2 regions of the Arthrobacter sp. BPSS-3 genome follow, and region 1 is predicted to be linked to the other one. Evidence: riboswitches for the same ligand, from Rfam matches in the RefSeq annotation. Region 1 holds a riboswitch; the other holds the start of a gene.
The links. A riboswitch is a leader RNA that binds a small molecule or an ion and turns the genes downstream of it on or off. The one in region 1 is predicted to bind thiamine pyrophosphate.
Positions count from the first base shown of each region.

Region 2: another riboswitch for thiamine pyrophosphate. It lies ahead of thiO (glycine oxidase ThiO); the one in region 1 lies ahead of ACFVY3_RS04475 (bifunctional hydroxymethylpyrimidine kinase/phosphomethylpyrimidine kinase).

Region 1 is NZ_JBIMMV010000002.1:311,799-326,820, reverse strand. Features, by position in the region: gene ACFVY3_RS04500 (glutamate-5-semialdehyde dehydrogenase) at 1-422, opposite strand, end outside; gene proB (glutamate 5-kinase) at 449-1,606, opposite strand; gene obgE (GTPase ObgE) at 1,596-3,185, opposite strand; gene rpmA (50S ribosomal protein L27) at 3,301-3,564, opposite strand; gene rplU (50S ribosomal protein L21) at 3,626-3,934, opposite strand; gene ACFVY3_RS04475 (bifunctional hydroxymethylpyrimidine kinase/phosphomethylpyrimidine kinase) at 4,300-5,814, opposite strand; TPP riboswitch at 5,975-6,072, opposite strand; gene ACFVY3_RS04470 (Rne/Rng family ribonuclease) at 6,254-9,796, opposite strand; gene ACFVY3_RS04465 (vitamin K epoxide reductase family protein) at 10,358-11,029, shown strand; gene ndk (nucleoside-diphosphate kinase) at 11,120-11,533, opposite strand; gene ACFVY3_RS04455 (DUF4233 domain-containing protein) at 11,571-12,014, opposite strand; gene ACFVY3_RS04450 (bifunctional folylpolyglutamate synthase/dihydrofolate synthase) at 12,018-13,376, opposite strand; gene ileS (isoleucine--tRNA ligase) at 13,380-15,022, opposite strand, start outside.
Region 2 is NZ_JBIMMV010000001.1:595,472-610,493, forward strand. Features, by position in the region: gene ACFVY3_RS02875 (Mrp/NBP35 family ATP-binding protein) at 1-522, opposite strand, end outside; gene ACFVY3_RS02880 (DUF1003 domain-containing protein) at 537-1,253, opposite strand; gene ACFVY3_RS02885 (magnesium transporter MgtE N-terminal domain-containing protein) at 1,234-2,517, opposite strand; gene ACFVY3_RS02890 (general stress protein) at 2,595-3,503, shown strand; gene ACFVY3_RS02895 (aminopeptidase P family protein) at 3,577-5,154, opposite strand; gene ACFVY3_RS02900 (PHP domain-containing protein) at 5,239-6,084, shown strand; gene ACFVY3_RS02905 (MarC family protein) at 6,093-6,701, shown strand; gene ACFVY3_RS02910 (DNA-methyltransferase) at 6,731-7,612, opposite strand; gene ACFVY3_RS02915 (DEAD/DEAH box helicase) at 7,621-9,405, opposite strand; gene ACFVY3_RS02920 (RNB domain-containing ribonuclease) at 9,691-11,187, opposite strand; gene ACFVY3_RS02925 (ferritin-like fold-containing protein) at 11,229-11,927, shown strand; gene thiE (thiamine phosphate synthase) at 11,983-12,675, opposite strand; TPP riboswitch at 12,702-12,819, shown strand; gene thiO (glycine oxidase ThiO) at 12,810-14,102, shown strand; gene thiS (sulfur carrier protein ThiS) at 14,099-14,335, shown strand; gene ACFVY3_RS02945 (thiazole synthase) at 14,341-15,022, shown strand, end outside.

The DNA of each region.
Region 1 (15,022 bases):
GGCACGTTGACCTGCCGGAGCCGGAGCCCGTTCGGCAGGGTCTGGCCGCGCACCACGTTGCCCACGGGGTCGGGCAGGCCGGCGAGGTTATCCAGCGCCGCGGCGAGGGCTTCGATCCGGGCGTCGTTCAGCGTCAGCCGGTCCAGCAGCGCGGCGGAGGTGCCGTTGGCGCGGCCGGCGGCGACGTCCTTGGCGTTGGCGGCGAGGATGGTGCCCCGGTGCTCCAGGAGGGCGGCGCCGATGGCGCGCAGGCCGCGGTCCTTCCAGGCCCGGTTGGCGCGGGCCATCTCGCGCGAGGCGGCGCGGGACCGGTCGGCGATCGCGTGGACCGCGGCTTCGACACCCGGGGCCGCCGGCGGCAGGCCTGCGGCAGACGTGTCGTTCAGGGGCAGGTCGGGGTGCGAAGTCAGGGCCTCAGTCATGCTCCAAGTTTAGGCGAGTGGGTGGGTCAGACCAGCACCAGGTCGTCAACATGAACAACTTCGCGCTCGTAGCCAGGGCCCAGGCTGCGGCCCAGGTCCATGGTGGAGCGTCCGAGCATCTGCGGCAGCTCCCCGGCGCCGTAGTTGACCAGCCCGCGGGCGATCACGGTGCCGTCGGCGCCGACCATCTCCACCGGGTCGCCGCTCTCGAAGTCCCCATGCACGGCGGTGATGCCGGCTGGCAGCAGGGAGGTGTGGCGTTCCCGGACGGCGCGGACGGCGCCGTCGTCGAGCACCAGCCGGCCCTGGACGGACGCGAGGTGCGCCAGCCAGAGCAGCCGGATGGGCTTGCGGGCGCCGTTAACGGAGAACCAGGTGCCCACGTCCTCCCCCGCCAGTGCGGCGGCGGCGTTCGGGGTGGAGGTGACCAGGGCGTGGATGCCGGAGCCGGCGGCGATCGAGGCTGCCTCCACCTTGGTGACCATTCCGCCGGTCCCCACGCCGGCCTTGCCGGTGCTGCCAATCGAGACGCCCTCGAGGTCACGGGGGCCCGCGACGTGCGGGATCCTCCGGGCGCCGCGTGCGGGCGGCCCGTCGTAGAGGGAGTCGACGTCGGAGAGCAGCACCAGCGCGTCGGCGCGGACCAGGTGGGCCACCAAGGCGGCCAGCCGGTCGTTGTCGCCGAAGCGGATCTCGTGGGTGGCGACGGTGTCGTTCTCGTTGACCACGGGCACGACGCCGAGGTTCAGCAGCCGGTCCAGGGCGCGGAACGCGTTGGTGTGCTGGCTGCGGCGCATGAAGTCGTCCGCGGTCAGCAGGACCTGGCTGACAGTGACCCCGTGGGCGCCGAAGGCGTGGGTGTAGCGGGCCATGAGCAGGCCCTGCCCCACGCTCGCCGCGGCCTGCTGGGTGGCGAGGTCGCGGGGGCGCTTCTCCAGGCCCAGAGGTGCCAGGCCGGCGGCGATCGCGCCGGAGGAGACCAGGATGATCTCGGTGCCGGCGTTGCGCTTGTGCGCCAGGGCGTCGGCCAGGCCGGTGAGGGCCTCCTCGTCGATGCCGCCCTTGATGGACGTCAGCGAGGAGGAGCCGACCTTGACGACGATCCGGCGCGCGTCGGCCAGGAGTGCCCGGCCGGGAAATACTGCCGACGTCACGTCGCCGGCCCGGGTGGCGTTACTGGTCATCGGCGTCGCCGAGTCCACTCTCCTTGAGCGGCTGCTGGGCGCGGCGGCCGCTGACCGATTCGGTCCAGATGCCGGCCTTGCGCTCGGCTTCCAGCTCGGCGCGGGCGGCGGCCTTGGCGTCGCGGCGTTCCTGCTGTTCCTCGCGCTTCTGGCCGCGGGTGGGGCGGTCGCCGATGTCCGCGAAGCGGATGTCGGTGCCGCGCGGGGAGGCCAGCAGTTCCGCGCCGGCCATCATGGTGGGCTCCCAGTCGAAGACGACGCCGTCGTCCTCGCCGATCACGACGGCGTCGCCGGGCTTGGCGCCCTGCTTGAACAGCTCGGTTTCGACGCCCAGCTTGGCCAGCCGGTCCGCGAGGTAGCCGATGGCTTCCTCGTTGGTGAAGTCTGTCTGCTTGACCCAGCGCACCGGCTTTTCGCCCAGGACACGGAACAGCGGTTCCATGCCGCGTTCCTCGCGCCGGATGGTGAAGCCGGATTCGTTGACGGCGCGGGGGCGCAGCACCGGGGCGGCGACCTTCGGCGGGGTGGCGGCGACGGCGTCGCGGGCGGCCTTGACGATCTCTGCCATGGCGAAGCCGAGCTGGCGCAGGCCCTCGTGGCTGGTGGCGGAAATTTCGAAGACGCGGTAGCCGCGCTTCTCGAGCTCGGGGCGGACGAACTCGGCCATGTCCTTGCCGTCGGGCAGGTCCACCTTGTTCAGGGCGACCAGTCGCGGGCGGTGGTTCAGCGGGACGACCTCGCCGTCGGTGCCGGCGTAGCTCATGTCGACGGCGTACTTCTCCAGCTCGGCCTCGATCACGGCCAGGTCGGAGAGCGGGTCGCGGTCCGATTCGAGCGTGCCGCAGTCGAGGACGTGGACCAGGGCGGCGCAGCGTTCGACGTGGCGCAGGAAGTGGTGGCCGAGGCCCTTGCCCTCGCTGGCGCCCTCGATCAGGCCGGGCACGTCGGCGATGGTGAAACGGACGTCGCCGGCCTGGACGACGCCGAGGTTGGGGATCAGGGTGGTAAAGGGGTAGTCCGCGATCTTGGGCCGCGCGGCGGACATGGCGGCGATCAGGCTGGACTTGCCGGCGGACGGGAAGCCGACCAGGGCGATGTCCGCGATGGACTTCAGTTCCAGGACAATGTCGCTGGATTCGCCCTCGATGCCGAGGAGCGCGAAGCCGGGGGCGCGGCGCTTCTGCGAGGACAGGGCCGCGTTGCCGAGGCCCCCGAGGCCGCCGGCGGCGGCGATGTATTCGGTGCCCTCCCCCACCATGTCGGCCAGGACGGTACCGTCCTTGCTCTTGACGACGGTGCCTTCGGGGACGGGCAGGACCAGGGTCTCGCCGTTCTTGCCGCCGCGCCAGTCACCCATACCGGGGCCGCCGTTGGTGGCGTGCCGGTGGGGGGCGTGGTGGTAGTCCAGGAGGGTGGTGGTCTGGGGGTCGACGCGGAGGATGACGTCGCCGCCGTTGCCGCCGTTGCCGCCGTCGGGTCCGCCGAGGGGCTTGAACTTTTCACGGTGGACGGAGACACACCCGTGACCGCCGGTACCGCCGGATACGTGCAGTACTACCCGGTCTACAAAGCTGGCCACGTGGATCTCCTCAGTGCTGTTCCCGGTCCGCAAGGTCCCGGAATGATTGTAATGCGGTTAAAACACCGGTGGAGCGGACCCATTGGCCCGCCCCACCGATTGTGAAACGTAGGTGTTACTCTGCGGCTGCAGCAGCCACGATGTTCACGACGCGACGGCCGCGGCGGGTGCCGAACTCGACAGCGCCGGGGGTCAGTGCGAACAGGGTGTCGTCGCCGCCGCGGCCAACGCCGGCGCCCGGGTGGAAGTGGGTGCCACGCTGGCGGACGATGATCTCGCCGGCGGAAACGACCTGGCCGCCGAAGCGCTTCACGCCGAGGTACTGGGCGTTGGAGTCACGACCGTTGCGAGTGGAGCTCGCGCCTTTTTTATGTGCCATTTGGAATGCCTGCCTTCAAAAAATTCTGGGAAACTGCGGGAACCTGATCAGTAACGGAAAGTTACTTGATACCGGTGATCTTGACCTTGGTCAGTTCCTGACGGTGACCCTGGCGCTTCTTGTAACCGGTCTTGTTCTTGTACTTCTGGATGACGATCTTGGGACCACGGAGGTCTTCCAGGATCTCAGCCGTAACCGTTACCTTAGCCAGGTCCGCTGCGGCAGACGTGACCTTGTCACCATCCACCAGGAGCAGTGCGGGCAGCTCAAAGGTGCTGCCGGCTCCACCGGGGACGCGGTTCAGGGTAACGAAGTCTCCAACAGAAACCTTCTCTTGGCGGCCGCCTGCGCGGACAATCGCGTACACCACTGGGGAACTCACTTCTCTCGACGTTTATTACTAGATTTGCGTGCGGAACCTGGCCCCGAAATACCGGAGCGGCTCACGCTGTGCCTCAACGCCGGCAGGTTCCCCGGGGGAACCCATGAGCTATCCCGTGGATCATCCGTCCCGCGTGGGGTGGACAGTTCCTCAGGGTCATAACCCAAGTGTTGGCGTAAGCACCGAAGATCAAGACTACGCTAATTTCGCCTTCGGCCGCAAACGAGGCAGGCCCCGGAGAGTCGGGCGTGACCGGTGCCACAGTGCCGTTTTCCAAGGAACCGGACCGGGCGCCGCAGCCGCTTTCGGGAACCGCGCCCCACCACCTTACCGGCCGCGGCTCCCGTTCCGGGTCAGGCGTGCAGCCTCGGCGCGTCGAAGAAGTCCACCTCGAAGCGCACCGAGTGGACGAACGCCTCGGTCATGGCGCCCCGTTCGGCGGCGGAACCGCGGCGCGCGGCGGCGTCCGTGTAGCGGATCGCCTGCCGGGTCGACTCGGCGAAGGCCTCGTCCGCGTAGGTCCGCAGCCAGGCCGCGTAGGGGTGGCTTTCGTCCGCGCCCGCTGCCAGGAACTGAGCGTGCAGCGCGGCGCCCACCTCGGCGTAGAGCCAGAAGCAGGGCAGCGCCGCGGCCACGAGGACCCCGTAGCTGCCGGCCAGGGACGCGGCGTGCAGGTGGTCCACGTAGGACTTGGTGACCGGACCCTGACGCCGCGGGGCGCCGGCACGCCCGGCCAGCCAGCTGCGGTGCAGTTCCGACTCAACCTCAAGGCACTGGGCGGCCGACCGTGACCAGAACAGTTGCTCCGCCTCCGTCGGGGCTAGCGCCGCGGCGCGGGACAGCACCCGGGAGTAGCCGTTGAGGTAGAGCGCGTCCTGGCCGAGGTAGTAGGCGAACTCGTGTTCCGGCAGGGTTCCGTCCGCCAAGCCCCGGATGAAGTCCAGGGCGTAGATCTCCGACAGGCCCTCCGCGGCGAGGGGCTCGAGGCCGGTGGCAAAGTCGCCGGGTTCCCTAAGGCGTTCCGTGAAGTGTTCCGTGCCGGCCCCGGGCCCCGGTTCCGCCGGCTGGGCGAGGTGGTGGAAGTGGTGGATGGGTCCGTTGCCGGTGCCGACGTCGAGCCGTCCGGCCTCGCGCAGCGCCCCCAGCAGCCAGGGCTTGACGCGGCGCAGCGCCGCTTCCCAGTCCCCGCCGGCGGCGTAGGCCGTGGCAAGGGCCGAGGACAGCGAGCACCCGGTGCCGTGGCTGTTGCGGGTGTCGACCCGCTCCCCCGGCACCACCACGGTCTCGCTGCCGGGCAGTCCCGCGCTGTTGACCAGCGCGTCCGGGCACCCGCCGTCGGCGTCCTCCTCGAGATGGCCGCCCTTGACCAGGACCGTGGTTCCGGCCAGCGCGGAGAGGCGCTTGCCCTGCTCCAGCGCCTCCGCCCAGCCGGCGGCGACCGGTTCATCCAGCAGGAGGGCGAGTTCGGCCAGGTTCGGGGTGACCAGGTCGGCGAGCGGCAGCAGGGTGTGCAGGGCCGCGACGGCCGATTCCTGCAGCAGCCGGTCACCGCTGGTGGCAACCATGACGGGGTCCAGGACGACGACGGCGGGCCGGGTACGTTCCAGCCACGCCCGCACCGCGTCGATGACGCCGGCGTCGCCGAGCATGCCGATCTTGACGGCGTCGATGGTGATGTCCTCGGCGATGGCGTCCAGCTGCTCGGTCAGGAAGGCGGCGGGGGGCACGTGCACGGACCGGACGCCGCGGGTGTTCTGCGCGGTCAGGGCGGTGATGGCGGCCATGCCGTAGCCGCCCATGGCCGCGATGCTCTTCAGGTCCGCCTGGATTCCGGCGCCGCCGGAGGGGTCGGAACCGGCGATGGCCAGGACCCTGGGGACCCGGGCCCGCCCGGTGGCCGCGTGGGCCGTGCCGGCCGACGCCTCGGGTCCGGCGGCGTCGGCCCTGGATGCCGGGAACACCGTCTGCAGGAAACTGGCGCCGGCCGCGGGAGTGGTTGAGAGAGCCGCGGGTGCTACCGCGGGTTGGGTCGAAGACAAGAGACATCCCTTCGCCGGTGCTAACCGGACAGGTTCAACGGGTGTGGATCTCAGCCGGCCCGATGCGCGGCACCCCGTGTCGCGTTCCAGCGTAGCGCCCCTCCCCGGTTTCGCTGCCCGGCGGCCCGTTCTGCCCGGTCCCACCTCCGGCCGGACTCCCCTTAACCGGCTCGCGGGTACCGCCCGGAGTCGACGCTTCGAAAGGTCGAATCCGGGCGATACCCGCGGGTGGTACTGAGCGGTACCGGGTGGTGCGGCGGCGGAGCGGTTACAGCTCCGAGGCCGGTACGCCGACGCCGAGGATGATCGGGCCGCCGTTGTCCTTCACCACAGGCTTGACCGTTTCCGGTGCCTTGGCCTCGTGGACCGAGCCCTGGCCGGACGGGGCGGAGGCCTGCCGGCGCTGCTCGATGGCGGTCTCGTTGGCTGCCCCTTGGGCACGGCTGGCACTACGGTGCCGCCGCGGACGGCGCTGGCCGGTGGCCGGTTCCGCTGCCGCCGGAGTGCGGGTGGCGACGGGGGCCGCCGCCGGCGCGGCCGTCTTGGGAGCCTCCTGCCGACGGGTGTCCTGCTTCGGAGCCTCCTGCTGCCGGGTGTCCTGCTTCGGAGCCTCCTGCTGCCGGGTGTCCTGCTTCGGAGCCTCCTGCGGGGCGGGTTCCCTGCGGTTTTCCGGTTCGGCCGCGCGGTTGCGGGCGTTCGGCGGCTGGATCCGGGCCGTGCGGGCACGTCCCCGGCCACGGGTGGCCCGGGACTGGTCGGCGGACCGTCCGGCGGCCGGAGCCTCGGCGGGTGCTTCAGCCTCCGGGGCGGGGGCTTGCACGGACCGTGCTTCCACGGACGGCGCTTCCACGGACGGGACGGCCTCGCGGACCGCGGACTCCGTGGTCCCGGACTGGCGGTCCCGCGAGTCCGAGTCGCCCAGGTTGGCGAACGCCTCGGTCAGCAGGTCCAGGGTCAGGGCCGGCTGCGGCGCCTGCTCGGCGTGCTCGACGAAGGGCAGGGCCACCTGCTCGCCGCCGAACGTCAGCACGGCGGCGGGACGACCGGCTGCTTCCTCGGTGGAGGCCAGCTCGACGGCGGCGTCCAGCGCCGCCTGCCGGGTCTCGGCGTCGGGCGCTGCCGTGGCGTCGCCGTCGTGCAGGTGCGCCGCGTGGGCCGCCGCCGCGATATTCGCCAGCGCTGCACGGGTGGCCTCGGCCTTGGCGTGCCGCTCGGCCTCGGTGGGCTCGTGGTGCCCGGCCGCCGGCACCTGCTGCTGCTGGCCCTCGGTGCCCTGGCCGCCCTTGCCGCGGCGGCGCTTGCGCTCGTTGCGGGCGGCGGGCTGCTGCTCGGTGCGCGGAACGTGGTGTTCCGCGGCGACGGTGTTGGCGCGGCGGTGCTCGACCGGTTCGTCGTGCGTGACGACGCCCCGGCCGGCGCAGGCCTCGCACTGCTCGCCGAAGACTTCCAGCAGGCCGGTGCCCATCCGCTTGCGGGTCATCTGCACCAGGCCGAGCGAGGTAACCTCGGCCACCTGGTGCTTGGTCCGGTCCCGGCCCAGGCACTCCACCATGCGGCGCAGAACGAGGTCGCGGTTGGATTCGAGCACCATGTCGATGAAGTCGATGACGATGATGCCGCCGATGTCGCGCAGGCGCAGCTGGCGGACGACTTCCTCGGCCGCTTCGAGGTTGTTCTTGGTGACGGTTTCCTCGAGGTTGCCGCCGGAGCCGGTGAACTTGCCGGTGTTGACGTCCACCACGGTCATGGCCTCGGTGCGGTCGATCACGAGGGAGCCGCCGGACGGCAGGAAGACCTTGCGTTCCAGAGCCTTGTGGATCTGCTCGTCGATGCGCCAGGCGGAGAAGATGTCCGTGTCCTTGGTCCACTTCTCGAGCCTGCCCACCAGGTCCGGCGCCACGTAGGTGACGTAGGCCTCGATGGTGTCCCAGGCCTCCTCACCGGAGACGATCAGCTTGGAGAAGTCCTCGTTGAACACGTCGCGGACCACCTTGATGGTCAGGTCCGGTTCGCCGTAGAGGAGCTCCGGGGCGAGGATCTTGGTGGACGTGGCCTGGCTTTCGATGCCCTCCCACTGGGCGCGGAGCCGGTTGATGTCATGCGTCAGCTCCTCTTCCGAGGCTCCCTCGGCCGCGGTGCGGACGATCACGCCGGCGTCTTCCGGCAAGCGGTCCTTGAGGATGCGCTTGAGCCGGTTGCGTTCGACGTCGGGCAGCTTGCGGGAGATGCCCGTCATGGAACCGCCGGGCACGTACACGAGGTACCGGCCGGGTAGCGAGATCTGGCTGGTGAGGCGGGCGCCCTTGTGGCCCACCGGGTCCTTGGTCACCTGGACCAGGACGGAGTCGCCGGACTTGAGCGCGTTCTCGATCCGGCGCTGCTTGCCCTCGAGGTTGACGGCGTCCCAGTTGACCTCGCCGGCGTACAGCACGGCGTTGCGGCCGCGTCCGATGTCGACGAAGGCCGCCTCCATGGAGGGCAGCACGTTCTGCACGCGGCCCAGGTAGACGTTGCCGATCAGCGAGTCCTGCTGGGTCTTGGAGACGAAGTGCTCGGCCAGGACGCCGTCTTCGAGGACACCGATCTGGATTCTGTCGTCGCGCTGGCGAACGATCATCTGCCGGTCCACGGATTCGCGGCGCGCCAGGAACTCCGCTTCGGTGATGACGGTGCGGCGGCGGCCGGTGTCGCGGGACTCGCGGCGGCGCTGCTTCTTCGCCTCCAGCCGGGTGGAGCCCTTGACCGAGGTGACGCGGTTGCTGACCGGTGCTTCGCTGACGGTGCGCGGCGCGCGGACCCGGGTGACGGTGTTGGGCGGGTCGTCGTCGCTGCCGCCGGTCAGTTCGAGGTCCTGGTCACCGCGACGGCGGCGACGGCGGCGGCGGGACGTCACGCCGTCCTCCAGTGCGGCCTCGCGGCCCTCCTCGGCGTCCTCGTCGCCGGGCTCGGCGTCGGTGTCGGCCTCGGAGACCCGGCTGCGGCCACGGCGGCCGCGGCTGCGGCGACGGCGGCGGTTGCCCTGCTCGTCGTCTTCCTCGTCTTCGTCGGTGTCTGTGTCCTCGGCAGCTGCCGCGGCAGGGGCGGGACGGACGACAGCGGTGAGGTCCGGGGCCTGGAAGAGCATGGAGGTGACGGCGCCGGGGGCGGAAGGGGCGAGGAACAACGACGGCGTTTCGGTTTCCTGGGCCTCCTCGGCGGGGGCCTCCGTTGCCGGGGCCTGCTCGGCGGGGGTTTCGGTGGCGGCGGCGGGAGCGTCCGGGGCGGCAACGGCAGCATCAGCCGTGGGCGCGTCGTCGGTGGCGCCGGCCTCCGGGGCGGTTTCCGCGGGCACCTCGGCGGGGGCAGCCTTGGCGCGGCTGGCCCGGCGGCGGACCGGCTTGCGCGGGACATCGGCCCCAGCTTCGGCATCGGCGGGAACGTCGGCGGGGGCCACGGCCTCGGAAACGGTCAGGAGGGCGGGGGCTTCGTCCGCGGCGTCAGCCTCGGGTGCTGCGGCTGCCTTCGGGGCGGCCTGGCGGCGGGTGCGGGTCCGGCGCGCCGGGGCCTTCTCCGCTGCGGGTTCCTCCGCGGCATCGGCCGGGACGCTGTTGTCTGCATTGGCAGCGTCTGCTTCGGCGCCTGCGGCGGGAGCCGCGGCGTCGGCGGTTTCATCGGCCGGTGCGGCCGCTTCGGCCTTGGGAGCCGCTTTCTTTCGGGTGCGCGGTGCCCGTTTAGGCTTTTCCGGCACCTCGGTGGCGGTTGCGCCGTCGGTCATGGGGGCGTCGGAAACCGTTGCTTCGTCGTTGCCCGTTTCCAGCTGTTCATTATCCATATGAGGCCACGCTCCTGCCCCTGATGCGCCGCCACATCCGGCGCCCTGGGGGCAAATATTTGTCAACACCCGCAGGCATTGACAGAAGTCAATTGAATACCCTCAGGTTCGCACCGGCCTTGGGGTGCGGCAGCCCTGGAGGGCCGGCGGCTTCGCTGCGAACCCGTTGATCGATGCATCACAACCAGGTGCCGTCCAATGGCATTGCGGGAAAACCGGATCATCAGACCCGGGAAGATCCCTGCTCCTCATTGGCGGTCTTGAATTCGAAGTCGCCGGACTGAAGCGCGAATGTGGTTCACGTCCCAGCCAGCTTCATTGTCTCACAGCACTCGGAAATGCCGGCTTAGGCCACACATCCCGGACGCACATGACACCGAATCACCGGTACGCGAGGGGGTGGCCGGGACCGGAACCCGGGATTCGTCCAGCCTCCGGCGATAGAATCGGCCTGAGCACGCCGTTCCGCAGCCACCGCTACGGTCGCGACGGACCAGAACACAGAGAACCTGACCATGAGAAGACCCAGCACCGAGAACCGACGCAAAGGACGAACGATCCATGCCCAGCATCTCCCACGCCCCTGACGACGTGGCCACCCCGGCACGGGACAACGGACCGGCCGAAGCGGACCGGCAGGTTCCGTCGATGACCCGGCCGCGGCCGTTCGGCTGGCTGCTGGTGATTACCGGCGTCGTCGGCTGGCTCGCCTCCGGCGCCTTGGTGCTGGAGAAGCTCGCCGTCCTCAAGGACCCCAGCCACGTCACCGTCTGCGACGTCAACCCCTGGATCTCCTGCGGCCAGGTGATGCAGACCTGGCAGAGCTCACTCTTCGGTTTCCCGAACATGTTCATCGGGATCGTCGCCTTTGCCGTGATCATCACCACCGGCATGGGCCTGCTGTCCGGCGCCCGCTTCGCCCGCTGGTACTGGATCGGGCTGCAGACCGGCGTGACCCTGGGCTTCGCCTTCGTGGTGTGGCTGTGGTCGCAGGCGCTGTACTCGATCCACATCCTCTGCCCGTTCTGCATGATCGTCTGGGCGGCCATGATTCCGCTCTTCGTCTGGGTAACCGTCCGCAACATCACCCACGGCGTCATTCCGATGCCCGCCGGCGCCACCCGCATCCTGGGCGAGTCCGGCTGGATCCTGACCGCCCTGCTCTACATCGCCGTCGTCGCCACGATCTTCTTCGCCTTCATCCAGGTCTTCGTCGGTACGTCCGGCTACTAAGAGGCCGCAGCAGCGCGAAAAAGCCGGGGCCGGTGTTCGATGACGAACACCGGCCCCGGCTTTTTTAGCACGCCCACGTGGGCGGAGAGCCTAGAACCAGATCTTGATCTCGCGCTCGGCGGACTCCACCGAGTCGGAGCCGTGGACCAGGTTCTGCTGGACCTTGACGCCCCAGTCGCGGCCGAAGTCGCCACGGATAGTGCCCGGAGCCGCCGTCGTCGGGTCGGTGGTGCCGGCCAGCGAACGGAAGCCCTCGATCACGCGGTGGCCTTCGAAGATCGCCGCGACCACGGGGCCGCTGAGCATGAATTCGACCAGCGGCTCGTAGAAGGGCTTGCCGACGTGCTCTTCGTAGTGCTGCTCGAGGAGTTCGCGGGTGGCGTTGACCTTCTTCAGTTCGGCCAGGGTGTAGCCCTTGGCTTCGATCCGGGCGATGATGCTGCCGGTCAGGTTGCGGGCGACGCCGTCGGGCTTGACCAGGACTAGGGTGCGCTCGATGCTCACAGCTGCTCCAATGTGTTGGGGTGGGTTTGGGACAAGTCTAGTTGCTCGGGGTCTCCGGGTTGGCGGCCTCCCAGGCAGCCTGCTCCCGGTCCCGCTGGGCCGCCTCGCGGTCGATCCGGATGCCGGTGCGGATGCCGTACCACCAGGTGAGGGCGAACAGGGCGCCCACCACGAACATGGTCGGTTCCACGAAACCGGTGAGGATCAGCACCAGCTGCAGTACCCAGCCCAGAGCAACGCCCCACGGTTTGGTCAGCACCGCGCAGGTCAGTGCCAGCACCAGGGCCAGCCCGATGCCGAGCCCAAAGACCAGCGCCGGGGGAAATTCCCCGCGCCGCAGGCCGAACACGGCCAGGGTCCCGAAGAGCGCCACGAAGGCCTCCAGCAGGAGGACGGTGGAGGCGAACATGACCTTGGTGGAACGCCGTTTCTTCGGCATGCCCGGGCGCCACTCGCGCTGGGCCTTGGTGAGTTTCGCCATCGGTTACGCCTCGGACTTTCCGAGCAGGATCCGGGCCTCGGCCACGAGCGTGATGGAACCGGTGACCAGGATGCCGCCGGCCAGGTCGTCATTGGATTCGGCCCGCTCCACCGCCCATTCGAGGGCGTCGTCGAGCTTCTCCGCGGTGTGCACGACATCCTCGCCGAAGCCCAGGTCCAAGGCCAGCTCGCCGAGTTCCTCGGCCGGGATGGCCCGCGGCGAGTTGGACTGGGTGAAGCAAAACTCGGCCGGCACGTCCTCGAGGGAGTCCTTGAGCTGGCGGAGGATTTCCTCGGCGTCCTTTTCCTGCAGGATGCCCAGGACCACCACCAGCTTGCTGAAGCTGAAGGCCTCCTGGAGCGCCTCGGCGGAGACCCGGATGCCCTCCGGGTTGTGTGCGGCGTCCACCACGATGGTGGGGGCGGTGCGTAGCACCTCCAGCCGGCCCGGGGAGGTGACGGCGGCGAAGGCCTCCTGGAGCACCTCGGGGTTCAGCGGCTTGTCCGCGCCGAAGAACGCCTCAAGGGCGGCGACGGCGACGGCGGCGTTCTCGGCCTGGTGGGCGCCGTGCAGCGGCACCAGGAGGCCCTCGTACCGGTCCGCGAGGCCCTGGATGGTCACCATCTGGCCGCCGACGGCCACGGTGCGGGACTCGACGCCGAACTCGACGCCCTCGAAGCGGAACGGCACTCCCACCTCTTTGGCCTTCTCCAGCAGCACCTGGGCGGCGTCCACCGGCTGCGCGGCGCTAACCAGGAAGCCGCCGGGCTTGACGATGCCGGCCTTCTCGTGCGCGATGTCCTCGGTGGTGTCGCCCAGGAGGTCCGTGTGGTCCAGGGAGATCGGGGTGATGACGGAGACGAGGCCGTCGCCGACGTTCGTTGCGTCGGTGATGCCGCCCAGGCCCACCTCAATCACGGCCACATTCACCGGCTGGTCCGCGAAGACCGCGAAACCCAGGATGGTGAGGCATTCGAAGTAGGTCAGCCGGGGCTGACCCTCCGCGATGAGTTCGTTGTCCACGATCTCCAGATAAGGCCGGATCTCGTCCCAGATCCGGACGAAGGTCTCATCGGAGACCGGTTCGCCGTCGATGCTGATCCGCTCGGTGACCTTGGACAGGTGCGGGCTGGTGTACCGGCCGGTGCTCAGGCCGTGGGCACGCAGCCCGGCCTCGATCATCCGGGCCGTGGAGGTCTTACCGTTGGTGCCGGTGACGTGGATGATCGGGAAGACCTTGTTCGGCTCCCCCAGGATGTCCATCGCCCGGCGCAGCGGCGCCAGCCGGGGTTCCATCTTGTTCTCCGGCGCCCGGCCCAGAAGTTCGGCGTAGACGCTCTCGACCGAAAATTCGTCGCTCATGGATTATGCCCCTGCCTCAACGGTGACTTTTTCGACGCTGACCTGCGGTTCCTTGACGTCGGCGGGGACGGTGTCCAGGTCCACGCTGAGCGTCTCGGTCTTGACCAGGCCGGCATGGGCCTGCAGCGCCTCGACGACGGCTGCGGACGCGGTGACGGTGGTGCGGATCCGGTCGCTGACGTTCAGCCCGGCGTCCTTGCGGGCCTGCTGGATGGCGCGGACCAGGTCGCGGGCGGTGCCCTCGGCCTCCAGTTCCGGCGTGACCTCGGTGTTAAGGACCACGAACCCGCCGCCGGGCAGGACCGCCGCCGCCCGTGATCCCTCCCCTGCCGCGGCCTCGGCCACGACGGTTTCCAGGGTGTATTCCTGCGGCTCGAGTTCGAGGCCGCCGGCGGTGACCACCCCGGCGTCGTTCACGGACCAGTCGCCGGACTTGGAGCCCTTGATGGCCTGCTGGACGTTCTTGCCCAGCCGCGGACCGGCGGCGCGGGCGTTGACCACCAGCTTCTGCTCGATGCCGAACTCCTCCGGGGAGGCGGCGTCGGCGTCGAGCACGCGGACGGTGCGCAGGTTCAGCTCGTCGGCGACGACGGCGGCGAAGCCCGCCAGCGCATCCGCGCCGGGGGCGACCACGGTGAGTTCCTGCAGAGGCAGGCGCACCCGCAGGTTCGCGGCCTTACGCAGCGAGGAGCCGGTGGAGCAGATCTGCTGCACCCGGTCCATCGCCTCCACCAGCCCGGCGTTGGCGGGGAACAGGCCCGCGTCCGGCCAATCGGCCAGGTGCACGGAGCGCCCGCCGGTGAGGCCGCGCCAGATCTCCTCGGAGATCAGCGGCAGCAGCGGGGCGGCGACGCGGCAGACGGTCTCCAGCGCGGTGTACAGCGCGTCGAAGGCATCGGTGTTCTCGTCGAAGAACCGCTGGCGGCTGCGCCGGACGTACCAGTTCGTGAGCATGTCCAGGTAGCCGCGCAGTTCGTCGCAGGCGCCGGAGATGTCATAGCTGTCCAACTGTTCGGTCATGCTGCGGACCAGGTCGCCGGTGTTGGCCATCAGGTACTGGTCCAGGGTGTCGGCGTAGCCGTCGTAGCGGAGCTTGGCGTCGTACCCGGCGCCACCATCGGCGGCGTTCGTGTAGAGGGTGAAGAAGCTGTACACGTTCCACAGCGGCAGGATGACCTGGCGGACACCGTCGCGGATGCCCTGTTCGGTGACCACGAGGTTACCGCCGCGCAGGATGGGGCTGGACATCAGGAACCAGCGCATCGCGTCGGAGCCGTCGCGGTCCAGGACCTCGGAGACGTCCGGGTAGTTGCGCAGGCTCTTGGACATCTTCTGCCCGTCGGAGCCGAGGACGATGCCGTGGCTGATGACGTTGCGGAACGCCGGGCGGTCGAACAGTGCCGTCGAGAGGATGTGCAGCATGTAGAACCAGCCGCGGGTCTGGCCGATGTACTCGACGATGAAGTCCGCCGGGTTGTGCGTGTCGAACCATTCCTCGTTCTGGAACGGGTAGTGCACCTGGCCGTAGGGCATGGAGCCGGAGTCGAACCAGACGTCCAGGACGTCCTCGACGCGGCGCATGACGGACTGGCCCTCTTCCGGCGTGCGCGGGTCGTCCGGGTTCGGGCGGGTCAGTTCGTCGATGA
Region 2 (15,022 bases), on a different contig from region 1:
CCGGGTGGGGGCGGCGGTGATGCCCATCAGCGCCGGAACGGAGAAGCCGTGGACGTCGGCGTCGACGATCCCCACCCGCAGACCCTTCGCCGCCAGCGCGGAGGCGAGGTTGACCGTGACGGAGGACTTGCCCACGCCGCCCTTGCCGCTGGCCACGGCGTAGACCTTGGTGAGGGAGCCGGGCTGGTTGAAGGGGATGCCGCGGACACCGCCCGGGCCGCGCAGCATCTCCTTGAGCGCGTCCCGCTGTTCCTGCGTCATCACCTTGAGCTCGACGTCGACGGCGGTGACGCCCGGGACGGCGGCCAGCGCCGCCTCGCAGTCGGCGGTGATGGTGCCGCGCAGCGGGCAGCCGGCGATGGTCAGCAACACGCTGATCCGCACCCGGCCGTCGTCGGAGACCTCCACCGCGTCGACCATCCCGAGCTCGGTGATGGGGCGGCGCAGCTCCGGGTCAATGACGGTGGCCAGCGCGGCGCGGACCGCCGTTTCCAGTCCGGGCGCGCCGGAGTGATCCTGCAGGGTGTTCACCAATGTCAGCTTTCGGGGACCGAGCGGCGGCCCTGGGTCTCGGCGCCGCCGTCGACGCGGACGCGGGGGATCTGCTGGGTGCGGGGACCGCGCTGCTTGTCCCGGCGTTCCCTGAGGTGCTCTTTGACCTTGTCCCGCGGGTTGTCCGGACCGGCGCCGGGTTCGTCCTGGTTGCGGAGCTCCTCCTGCGCCTCCAGCATGTCCTCCAGCAGGCTGCGCAGTTCCGCGCGGACGTAGTCGCGGGTGGCGACTTCGCGCAGCGCGATGCGTAGGGACGCCAGTTCCCGGGTCAGGTATTCGGTGTCCGAGAGGTTCCGTTCGGCGCGCTGCCGGTCCTGCTGCAGCGAGACGCGGTCCCGGTCATCCTGGCGGTTTTGGGCCAGCAGCAGCAGGGGAGCGGCGTAGGAGGCCTGGAGCGAGAGCATCAGGGTCAGCAGCGTGAAGCCGAGGTCCTTGGAGTCGAACTGCCAGTCACTGGGCGCCCAGGTGTTCCAGGCCAGCCAGAAGACACAGAACACGGTCATGTACACCAGGAACTGTGGCGTTCCCATGAAGCGGGCGAAGCCCTCGGTGGCGTGGCCGAACGCGTCCGGGTTGGGTGAGAGCTTGGGCAGGATGCGTTGCCGGCCGCTCAGCGGGGTGTCGAGGGTGCCGGCGGAGCGGGTGCCGGGACGGACGTTGGAGTTCCGGGGGGTGCTGAGTTCAGCCAATGCGGCCTCCAAGCTTCCTTATCGGGGCGTCATCCTCGTGGGCGCGCCAGTCGTCGGGCAACAGATGATCAAGCACGTCGTCAACAGTCACCGCCCCGACAAGCCGGCCGTCGTCGTTGACCACGGGAAGCGAGTTGAGGTTGTAGGTGGCCAGGGTGCGGGCCACCTCGCTGATGTGCGCCTGGTCGGAGACGGGCTCCAGATTTTTGTCCACCAGATTGCCCAAGGGTTCAGGCGGCGGGTAACGCAGCAGCTGCTGGATGTGGACGACGCCGAGGAACCGCCCGGTGGGGGTCTCCAGCGGCGGCCGGGCAATGAAGATCGAGGACGCCAGGGCGGGGGAGAGCTCCTCTCGGCGGACGTGCGCCAGGGCCTCGGCCACGGTCGCCTCGGGCGGGAGGATCACCGGGACCGGGGTCATCAGGCCGCCGGCGGTGTCCTCGTCGTACTCGAGCAGGCGCCGGACGTCCTCGGCGCCCTCGGGCTCCATCAGCTGCAGGAGTTCCTCGGCCTGGGCGGAGGGGAGCTCGGCGAGGAGGTCGGCGGCGTCGTCCGGGTCCATCTCCTCCAGCACGTCGGCGGCGCGTTCGACGTCGAGGGCGGACAGGATCTCCACCTGGTCACCCTCGGGCATCTCCTGGAGCACGTCGGCGAGTCGTTCGTCCTGAAGTTCGCTGGCCACCTCGAAACGGCGCTTGTCGCTCATCTCCTGCAGGGCCTCGGCGAAGTCGGCCGGCTTGAGGTCCTCGTGGGTGGCGACGAACTGGGTGGCGGCTTGCGGCTCGGTGCGGGCGCCCTGCTGCGCGTCGGCCCAGTCGATGATGAGGGTTTCGTTGCGGCGCAGCCGGCTCAGCGGCGAGAGCGAGTGGCCGCGGCGGACGAAGAGCTTGCTGACAAACCAGTCACCCGAGCGGTGCCGGTCCATCGCGATGTCCTCGATGGTGGCGTCGCCGCTGCCGTCGGCCAGGGTCACGCGCCGGTCGAACATCTCGGCGACCACCAGGGTCTCGGCGCCGCGCTGTTCGAAGCGGCGCAGGTTCACCAGCCCGGTGCAGATCACCTGGGTCTGGTCGATCGAGGTGATGCGGGTCATCGGCACGAAGACGCGCTTCTTGCCCGGGACCTCGACGACGATGCCCACCACGTGGGGTGCGCCGCGGTTGCCGCGGGAGAGCACGACGACATCGCGCAACCGGCCGAGACGGTCGCCCAGGGGGTCGAAGACGTCCAGTCCGAGGAGGCGCGCGACAAATACCCGCGAAAGAGTGGTGCTCACTCCTACAGGCTACCGAGTCTGCTCTCTTTTAGCTGAATTTGCAGTCACCCACCAGCTCGATGGGTGAGAATGGGCCTATGTCAAACATTTTTGGTGGTCCGAAGGCCAACGTTCCGGGCGGGGCGGACGATGCCCGCGCCGTCCCCAAGGGTGACACGGTCGGTTCCTACAGCTCCTACCTGGACGCCCAGAAGGCCGTGGACTACCTCGCGGACCAGCAGTTCCCCGTGCAGCTGGTCTCGATCGTGGGCAACGAGCTGAAGATGGTGGAGCGGGTCACCGGGCGGCTGACGTATCCCCGGGTGGCGCTCTCCGGCGCGCTCAGCGGCATGTGGTTCGGCCTGTTCGTCGGCGTCATGCTCTCCTTCTTCTCCACCTCGGACGGCTACTTCTCCATCATGACCTCCGTGCTGATGGGCGCCGCGTTCTTCATGCTGTTCGGCATCGTCACCTACGCCATGCAGCGCGGCAAGCGTGACTTCACCTCCACCAGCCAGGTGGTGGCCACCAACTACGACGTGGTGGTGGCCTTCGAGGCGTCCCACGAGGCGCGCCGCCTGCTCCAGCAGCTGCCGATGAACCGCTCCGACGCGGCCGGCTACCAGCAGCACACCCCGCAGCAGGGCCAGCAGCCCTGGGGCGGCCACCAGCAGAACGGTCCCCGGCAGAATGGTCCGCAGCAGACCGGACCCCAGTACGGCGGCCCGCAGCAGGGCCAGCCGCAGGGCCCGCAGCGTCCGGCCGGCTGGACCGACCCCTACGGCCAGCGCTCCCCGGAAGCCGGCCAGCAGCCGGGCCAGCAGCAGCCCGGACCCCAGCAGGGCCCGTACGGTGCCCCGGCCGGCGAGCAGAACCAGCAGCCCGCCCGCCCCTCCGCCGTCCGCTACCCGGACCTGCCGGACGGACGCCCTCAGTACGGCATCCGGGTCGGCGATGCGCCGAAGCAGGAGGGCCAGCAGCCCGAGGGCGGCCAGCAGCAGCAGTAGCTGAACCCAAGAGACAAAGAGAGGACCCCCGGCGCTGCGCCGGGGGTCCTCTCTCGTAGGTGGGGTCGGGTGCCTACTGGGCGTCGACTTCCTGGTAGATGCCCGCCATCCAGGACTCGACGTCGTCGGCCTTGCGCGGCAGGGCGGCGCTGAGGTTGACCGGGCCGTCCTCAGTCATCAGGATGTCGTCCTCGATCCGGACGCCGATGCCGCGGTACTCGGCAGGGATGGCCAGGTCCTCGTCCTTGAAGTACAGGCCCGGTTCGATCGTGAAGACCATGCCGGGCGTGAGCACACCGTCCAGGTACAGCTCACGCTTGGCCTGGGCGCAGTCGTGCACATCCAGGCCCAGGTGGTGGCTGGTGCCGTGCGGCATCCAGCGCCGGTGCTGCTGGCCCTCGACGCTGATGGCCTCCTCCACGGAAACCGGCAACAGGCCCCACTCGGACAGGCGCTCGGCCAGGACCGTGGTGGCGGCGGTGTGGATGTCGCGGAACTTGGTGCCGGGCTGGGCGGCGGCGAAACCGGCGTCGGCGGCGTCCAGGACGGCCTCGTACACCTTGCGCTGGATCTCGGAGAAGGTGCCGTTGGCCGGCAGGGTGCGGGTGACGTCGGCGGTGTAGAGCGAGTCCGCCTCGACGCCGGCGTCCAGCAGGAGCAGTTCGCCCGCGTTGACCTTGCCGGTGTTCCGGGTCCAGTGCAGCACCGTGGCGTTGTTGCCGGACGCGGCGATGGTGTCGTAGCCGAGTTCGTTGCCTTCTTCACGGGCGCGGGCGAAGAACGCGCCCTCGACCACGCGCTCGCCGCGGTGGTGGGTGAGCGCGCGCGGAAGGGCCTTAACCACCTCGGTGAAACCTTCCACCGTGGCGGCGACGGCGATTTTCATTTGCTCGATTTCCCACTCGTCCTTGATCAGGCGGAGTTCGGAGAGGGCCTCGCTGAGCTTCTCGTCGAGGGCGTCCAGCACGCCGAGGTCCAGGTTTTCCGGGTCCTTGGCGGTGTTGTAGCGGGCGGTGTCCACGAGGGCGTCGATGTTCTCGTCGACCTTGCGGACGAGGCGGATGGAGATCCCGCCGATCTCGGGCGCCCCGACGTCCTTGGTGATGGCCAGTTCGAGTTCGGCCAGGTCGGCGGTCGCCAGGCCCAGGCGGGCCTTGAACTCGGCGAGGGTCGGGCGGGCGCCGATCCAGAATTCACCGGAGCGGGCGTCGGCGTAGAACTGTTCGGTGTCGCGGCCGGCCAGCGGACGGAAGTACAGCGTCGCGTGGTGGTGGCCGCCGTCGTCGCCCTTGCCCTCATCCGTGGGCTCCAGGATCAGGACGGCGTCGGGCTCGTGGTCCAGGCCGAGGCCGGTCAGGTGCGCGAACCCCGAGTGCGGGCGGAAGCGGTAGTCGCAGTCGTTGGAGCGGACCTTCAACGGGCCGGCCGGGATCACCAGGCGTTCACCCTTGAACTGCTCGGAGATGGCCTTGCGGCGGGAGGCGGCGTGGCCGGCGACGGCGTCCCGTTCCGGCAGCTCTGCCGGGGCGGCCGCCCAGTTGCTGGCCATGAAGGCCTTGAAGGCCTCGGAAGCGGGGCGCTGGGAGCGGTTGTTGACGCGCTCTTCGAGGGGCTGGGAAGCGGAGATCTGGGTGTTATCTGCATCGTTCACGTCCCCATCGTCTCACCAGCGGCGCGGCTTAGGCCAACAGGCCGCCCGGGGCCCGGAGGCACCCCGATCTACTAGGCTGGGCAGGTGAGGATAGACCTGCATGCCCACTCGAATGTTTCCGATGGAACCCAGCCGCCGGCGGAGCTGATCGCCGCCGCCGCGGGGGCCGGACTCGACGTGGTGGCCCTGACCGATCACGACACCACGGACGGCTGGGCCGAGGCCTCCGCCGCGGCCTTGAAGCTGGGGGTGGCCCTGGTCCCGGGCATGGAGGTCTCGTGCCGGACCCGCGAGGGCATCAGCGTGCACCTGCTCAGCTACCTGCACGACCCCGCCCACCCGGGGCTGCTGGAGGAGATCACCAAGTCCAAGGACGCCCGCTTCACCCGGGCCGAGCGGATGGTCAGCCTGCTGGCCGAGGACTACCCGCTCAGCTGGGACGACGTGATCCACCACGTGGCCCCCGGCGCTACCCTGGGCCGCCCGCACATCGCCGACGCGCTCGTGGCCGCCGGCGTCGTCGAGGACCGGAGCGAGGCCTTCGAGACGATCCTGACCTCCCGGTCCCGCTACTGGGTGCAGCACTACGCCCCGGATCCGGCGGCCGCCGTCGAACTCGTCCGGGCCGCCGGCGGGGTCCCGGTCTTCGCCCACCCGGTGGCGTCCTCCCGCGGCCGGATCGTCGGCGAGCACACCTACCGGGAGATGATCGACGCCGGCCTGGCCGGCCTCGAGATCAACCACCGGGACAACCCCGAACAGGGCCGGGCCTTCCTGCGCCGCCTGGCCACCGAGCACGACCTGCTGGTGACCGGCTCCTCCGATTACCACGGCGCCGGGAAGCCGAACCTGCTGGGTGAGAACACCACCGCCCCGGAGGTGCTGGCACGCATCGAGGAACTCGCCAGCGGCACCGCGGTGGTGCGCTGATGGACTGGATCGACCTGCAGCTGCTGGCCTCGGTGATCGTGACGCTCTTCGTGATCATGGACCCGCCGGGCACGGTGCCCATCTTCATGTCCCTGACGGCGCAGATGAACGCGAAGGAACGCAACCTTTCGGCCCTGCAGGCGCTCGTGGTGGCCACCGGCGTGATTGTCACCTTCGCGATTTTCGGCCAGTCCATCCTGAACTACATGCACATCTCCCTGGCGGCGCTGCAGGGCGCCGGCGGCCTGCTGCTGGTCCTTATCGCGCTGCAGTTGCTGACCGGGTCCACCGGCGGGGAGGAGAGCGCGGCGAAGTACACGAACGTGGCGTTCGTCCCGCTGGGCACGCCGTTGATGGCCGGACCTGGCGCGATTGTCGCGGTGATGGTGTTCGTCCAGCGGTCCTCGACGGTGCCGCAGTACCTTGCGGTGGGCGTGGGCATCGCCGTGACGCTGGCGTCCCTGTACCTGGCGATGCGGTTCGCCGGGCTGGTGCAGCGGGCGCTGGGGGAGAACGGCGTCGAGCTGGTCACCCGGATTGCCGGCCTGTTGCTTTCGGCGATCGCCGTGCAGATGATCGCCGACGCCGTACACTCCTTCGTGAAGAGCTGGATGTAGCGCTCAGGCCCAGTTCTCAGGCCGGGCTCTCAGGCAGGCGGCGTGGCCGGGTGGGCGGTGAACTCGGCGGCGCCGGACAGGCGCTTGGCCATGACGTCGATGGCCGCCTGGTTCTGGTCCACGCAGACGAATTTGCGGCCCAGCTTTGAGGCCACGGCGCCTAGCGTCCCGGAGCCGGCGAAGAAGTCCAGGCACCAGTCCCCGGGCCGGCTGGAGGCTGCCACCACGCGGCGGATCAGCCCCTCGGGCTTCTGCGTCGGGTACCCGGTCTTCTCCCGGCCGGTGGGGGAGACGATGGTGTGCCACCAGACGTCGGTGGGCAGCTTGCCGAGCTCCCGCTTGGCCGGCGTGACCAGACCCGGCGCCATGTACGGCTCCCGGTCCACCTCGGCGCTGTCGAAGTGGTACTTCGCCGGGTTCTTGACGTACACGAGGATGTTGTCGTGCTTGGTGGGCCAGCGGAACTTCGCGCGGGCGCCGTAGTCGTAGGCCCAGATGATCTCGTTGAGGAAGCACTCGCGGCCGAAGATCGCGTCCAGCATCACCTTGGCGTAGTGCACCTCGCGGTAATCCAGGTGCAGATAGAGCGTGCCGTCATCCGCCAGCAGCCGCCACGCCTCCACCAGCCGTGGCTCCAGGAAAGACCAGTAGTCGCTGAAGGCGTCGTCGTAGCTGTGCAGGGCGCCCTTGATCGTGTCGTAGGAGCGGCCCTTGAAACCCACCCGGTCGCCCACGCCGTCGGCGTTGAGCACCATCTTCGTTTCCTGGCGCTTCTGGACCCGGCCGGTGTTGAAGGGCGGGTCCACGTAGATGAGGGTGAAGGCGCCGTCCGGCAGCGTCTGGAGGTACTCCGCGTTGTCCGCGTGTACCACCAGGTTGCTGCCGTCCGGCGCCCAGACGGAGTCAGGCATGGTGGGGATTAGGCCTCGGCGCTGCGCGTCGCGGTACCGCCCTGGGCCTCCCCGGAAACCACTTCGCCGTTGTGGCGGCGGGTCCGGGTGCGGCGGCGGGCACGGGTGGCCCGGTCAACCTCGGTGGCGGACGTCGCGGCGGCGGCGCGGCCGGTGGCCTCCGCGGGCGCTGCGGCCGTCTCCTGCTCGGGGGCGGTCCGACGACGGCGCGAACCTTCGCGGGTGCCTTCGCGGGAGCCTTCGCGCGAACCGGAGCGGGAGCCGGAACGTCCGCCCTCGCGGCCGCCTTCGGACGAACCGGCCCGCGAACCCTCGCGGCCGCCGGAGCGTCCGCCCTCACGGGAGCCCGAGCGGCCGCCGTCGCGGGAGCCGGTGCGGGCGCCGTCACGTCCGCTGCTGCGCGGGTTCTTCTTGCCGGTCTCGCCTAGGTCCTCGAGTTCCTCGGCGTCCACGCCGGCCAGGACGCGCTTGTCGCGCGGCAGGCGGCCCTTGGTTCCCTCGGGGATATCCAGGTCCTCAAACAGGTGCGGGGAGGAGGAGTAGGTCTCGATGGGTTCCGGAACGCTCAGGCCGAGGGCCTTGTTGATCAGGCCCCAGCGCGGCATGTCGTCCCAGTCCACGAAGGTCACGGCGGTGCCCTTGTTGCCGGCGCGGCCGGTGCGGCCCACGCGGTGCAGGTAAATCTTCTCGTCCTCGACGCACTGGTAGTTGATCACGTGCGTGACGTCGTCGACGTCGATGCCGCGGGCGGCGACGTCGGTGGCGACAAGGACATCCACCTTGTTGTTGCGGAAGGCGCGCAGCGCCTGTTCGCGGGCGCCCTGGCCGAGGTCACCGTGGATGGCGGCGGCCGCGAACCCGCGGTCCACGAGTTCCTCGGCGACCTTTGCGGCGGTGCGCTTGGTCTTGGTGAAGATGATGGTCCGGCCGCGGCCGCGGGCCTGCAGGATCCGGGCCACCACCTCGACCTTGTCCATGCTGTGGGCGCGGTAGATCAGCTGGCGGATGTCCCGCTTTGTCAGGCCCTCGTCCTCGGGGTCCGCGGCGCGGATGTGGGTGGGCTGGCTCATGTAGCGGCGGGCCATGGCGATGACCGGGCCGGGCATGGTGGCGGAGAACAGCAGGGTCTGGCGCACGGCCGGGGTGGCGGCGATCAGCGTCTCGACGTCGGGCAGGAAGCCCAGGTCCAGCATCTCGTCGGCCTCGTCGAGGATGACCATCTTCACGTTCTTGAGCACCAGGTGCTTCTGCTTGAACAGGTCGATCAGGCGGCCGGGGGTGCCGACGACAACCTCCACGCCCTTCTGCAACGCATCGACCTGCGGCTCGTACGCGCGGCCGCCGTAGATGGTGGCGATCCGGGCGTTGCGCTTGCGGGCCGCGTTCTGCAGGTCGTTGGCGACCTGGACGGCGAGCTCGCGGGTCGGGACGATCACGAGGGCCTGCGGGGCACCCGGTGTCGGGAGGGCGTCGTAGCCGGCGTCGTCGCGGCCGACGACCCGCTGCAGCGCGGGGATGCCGAAGCCGAGGGTCTTGCCGGTACCGGTCTTGGCCTGGCCGATGATGTCGTGGCCGCCCAGGGCCACCGGCAGGGTCATGGCCTGGATGGGGAACGGGTGTGTGATCCCGGCGTCGGCCAGGGACTCGACGATGTCGGCGCGGACGTTGAAGTCGGCGAACGTCTTTTCCGGAAGGGCGTGGGGCGCCTCGTCGGAGCTGATGGTTTCTTCCGGTTCGATCGATTCCGTGCCGGATTCGTCGGTCAGAAGCTGATGCGTGTGCAATTCACTCACGGGGAGTTTCCTTATTCATTTGGGTTGCGCTGCCTGCTCGACGGGGCGGCGGAGGGCCGTTCCGGAGCACGCTCGGTAGGCGCAAGCAAGTCCAGTGGAGCCGATCGCGGGCTATCTAGATGCTGGCACTGGGACCAGCGGGTGTGTCTCAAGATCGCGTAGGGGCGGGCTTGTTGATTCGAAATTACGAGGAAATCAACGACCGGGCATCCATTACTACCCTTCCAGTCTAGCCGTTCGGCCCCTGCGTCCCCGACGGCGCGGCCGTTGCGGCGCGGTGCGGCCTCAGCCGGCGAGCTCCAGCCGCACCTCGCGGGCGGCGATGTCAGCCGAGACGACGCGTACCCGGACCAGGCTGCCCGACTCCATCTCACCCGGGCATCGGGCGGTCACGGCCGGCTCTGCGATCTGCACGATTCCGGACGGACCGTTGCCGTTGGGTTTTGTCCCGTTCCCGTTGCCGTTGCCGGCCCCCGCGCCGTTACCGTTGGCGGGCTTCGACCCGGAAATGACGACGGCGTCGAACTCCTGGCCGACGTGGTTGACTAGCAGCGCCGCCTCGACCGTGTCCAGGGACATCCGCTCCAGCTTCCCGGCGAGCTGGTCCGAGGCCGCCATGATCGCGGGCAGGGACGGCAGCGCCTCCCGGGCCCAGGCGGGAACTTCAGCGCCGTTCGAGAGCGCCTCGCAGATGACCAGGACGAACCGGTCGATCAGCCGCCGCAGCGGGGCGGTGGAGTGCGCGTACGACGCGCCGATGGCGGATTGGATGGCGTCGTCCGGGACGCTGCCATCGAACGGGGTGTAGCCGGCGCCGCGGAACAGCATCCCGGCCGAGTGCAGGATGGCCAGCTGCTTGGGGTCTGTGGGGTCCAGGGTGCGCAGGTATTCCCCGTAGCTGGTCTCCCCGTCCCACGGCTTGCCGAGCGCTCCGGTCTGCCGGCGGAAGTGGCGCAGGGAGCGTTCGTCCGGCGCGGGCATGGTCCGCAGGATGCCCACCTTGCCCTTGAGCATCAGGCCCGCGGCGGCCATTCCGGTCATCAGCGAGATCTGCGCGTTCCAGTCCTCCACCGGCAGCGGGGGAGCCGCGACGATCCGGTAGCCGCCGTCGGGGAGCTGTTCGATTTCCTGGTCCGGCATGTTCAGGCTCGCTCCGCCGCGCTGCCGCTCGAGCTCCACCCGCTTGCCGCCGACCTCTTTCAGCAGTTCCAGGACGGGGGCGGCCGTGCCGGCGTCGAGGTCCGCCTGCACCCCGGCGTAACTGAGCTTGGCGCGGCTGATGACCCGGGCGCGGCGCACCAGGACCGAGGACACCTCGGCGGCGGCGTCGAGCTCGAACTCCCAGACGAAGGCCGCGCAGAGCTGGCCGGCCAGGAGGCTGCCGGCGGCCTCGCTGATGACCTCGGGGTGGAGCGGGATGCGGCCCTCGGGCGTGTAGAAGGTCTGCCCGCGGCGGCGCGTCTCGGCGTCGAGCGGGCCGCCGGGGGCCACGAAGGACGGGACATCGGCGATCGCGTAGAAGACCTTGTATCCGTCGCCGGAGCGGTCAATGAACAGGGCCTGGTCCAGGTCCGTGGACGACGCCGGGTCGATCGTCACGAACTCCACGTGGGTCAGGTCCAGGCCGGGAAGTTCGTGCCCGGCCACCGCCGCCTCGGCGTCGCGCAGCGCCTCCTTGGGGAACGGCCCGGGCAGTTCCAGGACGGTGCGCAGGGCCTTCAGCGCCTCGGCGAGCTGGTTTTGCTGCTGGCGGACGCTCGGCGTCAGGCGATGGTGAGACACGAAAGTCAGGGTAGCCCGAAATCCGCCGCTAGTCTTGAACGATGAGCACTCCGACGCCGGATTCCGCCCGCGATCACCGCTTTCTCACGGACCTGCTCGGCGTGATGGCCTACAGCGAACTCTCCGCCTTTGAACGGCTCTCCTCCGACGCCCGCTACGCGCCCGCCCTCCGGGACAGGGCCGTGCTGGGCCGGCTGGCGGTGCGGGAGTTCGAGCACTACGAACTCGTGTGCGCCCGGCTGCGGGACATGGGCGAGGACGTGGAGGGCGCCATGGTGCCGTTCCAGCGCTCGGTTGACCACTTCCATGAGCGGACGCGGCCGGCCGACTGGTTCGAGTCGCTGATGAAGGCGTATGTCATCGACACCGTCTCCGCCGACTTCTACCGTTCCCTGATTCCGCGGCTGGATCCCGCCACCGCGGCCCTCGTGGAGCAGGTCCAGGCCTCCGAAGAGGCCACCGGGGTGCTGCGTGAACGGCTCAAGCAGGCCCTGGCCGACGATCCCCGGCTGGCCTCCCGGCTGGCGCTGTGGGCACGGCGGCTTCTCGGCGAGGCGCTGACCCAGGCGCAGCGGGTCGCGGCCGACCACGCTTTCCTGGCCGTCCAGGGTTCGGAAGCAGCGGGCAACGGGGCAACGGGCAACGGCGTCCCTGCGGGCACGGATCCGGTCCGGGCGCTGCTGACTTCGCTGGCCACGGCGCACTCCCGCCGGATGACCCTGCTGGGCCTGGCCGGGTAGAGGGCCTGCGGCCGGTGAGGCCGAGGCGACCGGCCGCGCTTACGCACGGCCGCGACTAAGCCCGGGCGTCGAGGGCGGCGAGCAGGGCCTGCGCCGCAGCGGCGGGGTCGTCCGCCTTGGTGATCGCCCGGACCACCACGATCCGCCGGGCCCCGGCGTCGAGGACCTGCTCCACATTTGTCAGGTCGATGCCGCCGATCGCGAACCACGGCACGACGCCGGCCACCTTGCCGCCGTCGCCAGCGGCCTCGGCGCGCTCGATCGCGTCGGCGGCGTAGCGGACCAGGTCCAGGCCGACGGCGGCCCGGCCGGGCTTGGTGGGTGTCGCCCAGACCGGGCCCACGCAGAAGTAGTCCAGCCCGCTCCGGCCCGGCGCGGCGGCGATGGCGGCGTCGACCTGCTCCGGGGTGTGGGTGGACAGGCCGATCACGGTGTCCTTGCCGAGGAAGTCCCGGGCCGCTCCGAACGGAATGTCCTTCTGCCCGATGTGGAACACCGGGGCACCGGCCAGCGAGGCCAGGTCGGCGCGGTCGTTGACGGCCCAGAGCCGGCCGTGGCGCGCCGCGACCGTGTGCAGGACCTCCAGCAGCTCCAGTTCCTCCGCGGCTTCGATGGTCTTGTCGCGGAGCTGGATGATGTCCACGCCCCCGGTAAACGCGGCATCGACAAAGGCTTCAAAGTCTCCGCGGTCCTTGCGGGCATCGGTGCAGAGGTACAAACGGGCGGTGCTGTGGACATCCTGGCTCATGCCCCAAGCGTAGTTCCTCTAAACTGGGCGCATACCGCGGGAGCCCCGCACGCCGTCGACGGCGCAGGGCTGAGAGGGCGTCAGAGCCGACCACTTGACCTGATCCGGCTAGTACCGGCGTAGGGAAGGAACCCATGAACACCACCCCCAGCCCTAAGGCCCGGCCGCACGGCCCCGGTGCCCGGCCTGACGGCCCCCTCGACGCCGTCGTGATTGGCGGGGGCGTGATCGGCCACGGCATCGCCTGGGAACTCCGGCGCTCCGGACGCACCGTGGCGCTGATCGACGACGCCCCCGGGGACGGCGCCAGCTGGGCCGCCGCCGGGATGCTGGCACCCGTCAGCGAACTCCACTACCAGGAGGAGGGACTGCTGCCCCTGATGCTGGAGTCCTCCAGGCTCTGGCCCGCCTTCGCCGGCAGCCTCGCCGACGGCGGCGACGGGGGAGCCGGCACCGGCTACCTCACGACGCCGACCCTCGCCGTGGGCGCCGACGCCGCGGACCGGCAGGCGCTCGCGGACCTGCGCGCCCTCCAGGTGGCCTCCGGACTGTCCGTCGAACCCCTCACCGTGCGGGAGGCCCGCCGCCGCGAACCGTTGCTCAGCCCGGCGATCTCCTGCGCCTTCGAGATCCCCGCCGACCACCAGGTGGACCCGCGCCGCCTGATCACCCGGATCAGAGCCCTGCTGGCAGCCGACACCGCATTCCGGGCCGTCCCGCACCGCGCCGCGGGCCTAATCGAGGCGGACGGCCGGATCGCCGGCGTGCGGCTCAGCGGGGGAGAGGAGATCCGGTCGGCCGAGACCATCGTGGCCAACGGCCTGGGCGCCGCCGCCCTGCAGGACCTCCCGGCCGGGCTCACCCTGCCGCTGCGGCCGGTCCACGGCGACATCCTCCGGCTCCGGGTGCCCGAACGCCTGCGTCCATTGCTGAGTTCCACCGTGCGCGGGCTGGTCCGGGGTGTCCCGGTCTACATCGTTCCGCGCGGAGACGGAACCGTGGTGGTTGGCGCCACCCAGCGCGAGGACCAGGCCGGGGACCTGGGCGTCTCCGCCGGAGGGGTCTACCAGCTGCTGCGCGATGCCCAGCAGCTGGTCCCGGCCGTCGCCGAGCTGGAACTCGTCGAGGCCACGGCCAGGGCACGCCCCGGCACCCCGGACAACGCCCCGCTGCTGGGACGGGTCCGTGCCGCCGGCGGCGGCCACGTTCCGGGCCTGGTGATCGCCACCGGCTTCTTCCGGCACGGTGTGCTGCTGACCCCGGCGGCCGCGGCCATCTGCCGGGAGCTGCTGGACGGCACCCCGGACCCGCGCTGGGACGGGTTCCTCCCGGACCGCTTCGACCGCCCACGCACCGACGCTGAGCACAACCAGTCGACCAGCTTAACCAACGCTCTCCACCCCGCGACCCACAGGACAACCGCATGAACATCACCCTCAACGGGAAGCCGCACGCGCTCCCGGACAACGCCACGGTCGGCGCCCTCGTCAGCGGCGTCACCGGCCGGCCCCTGGCGGACAACGGCCAGGCCACGGACGGACGCAAACTCGGCGTCGCCGTCGCGCGCAACGCCGAGGTCGTGCCCCGCAGCCGGTGGCACGCAACAGAACTCATCGAGGGCGACGACGTCGAACTCGTCACCGCGGTACAGGGAGGATGAACGGCATGAACGAAGCAGACACCGCGCAGGAGCCCGCCGTGAAGGCCACGGCGCACCGCGACCCGGTGACCTTCGACGGCGTGGAGCTGGGCTCCCGGCTCATCATGGGCACCGGCGGCGCACCCAGCCTCGACGGCCTCGGCGCCGCACTGGAAGCGTCCGGAACGGAACTGACCACCGTGGCGATGCGCCGCTACTCCCCGGCAGAGAGCGGATCGCTGTTCCAACTGCTGGCCGACCGCAACATCCGGGTGCTGCCCAACACCGCAGGATGCTTCACCGCCCGCGACGCGGTGCTCACCGCCGAACTGGCCCGCGAGGCGCTGGAGACGGACTGGGTGAAGCTCGAAGTGATCGCCGACGAACAGACGCTGCTTCCGGACGCCCTGGAACTGGCCGACGCCACCGAACAGCTGGTGGCGCGCGGGTTCAAGGTCTTCGCCTACACGAACGACGATCCGGTCCTGGCGTTGCGCCTGGAGCACCTCGGTGCCACGGCCGTCATGCCGCTGGGCGCGCCGATCGGCACCGGCCTAGGCATCCTGAACCCGCACAACATCGAACTGATCGTCTCCCGGGCCTCGGTACCCGTGGTCCTCGACGCCGGCATCGGCACGGCCTCGGATGCGGCGTTGGCCATGGAGCTGGGCTGCGATGCCGTGCTGCTGGCCACAGCGGTGACCCGGG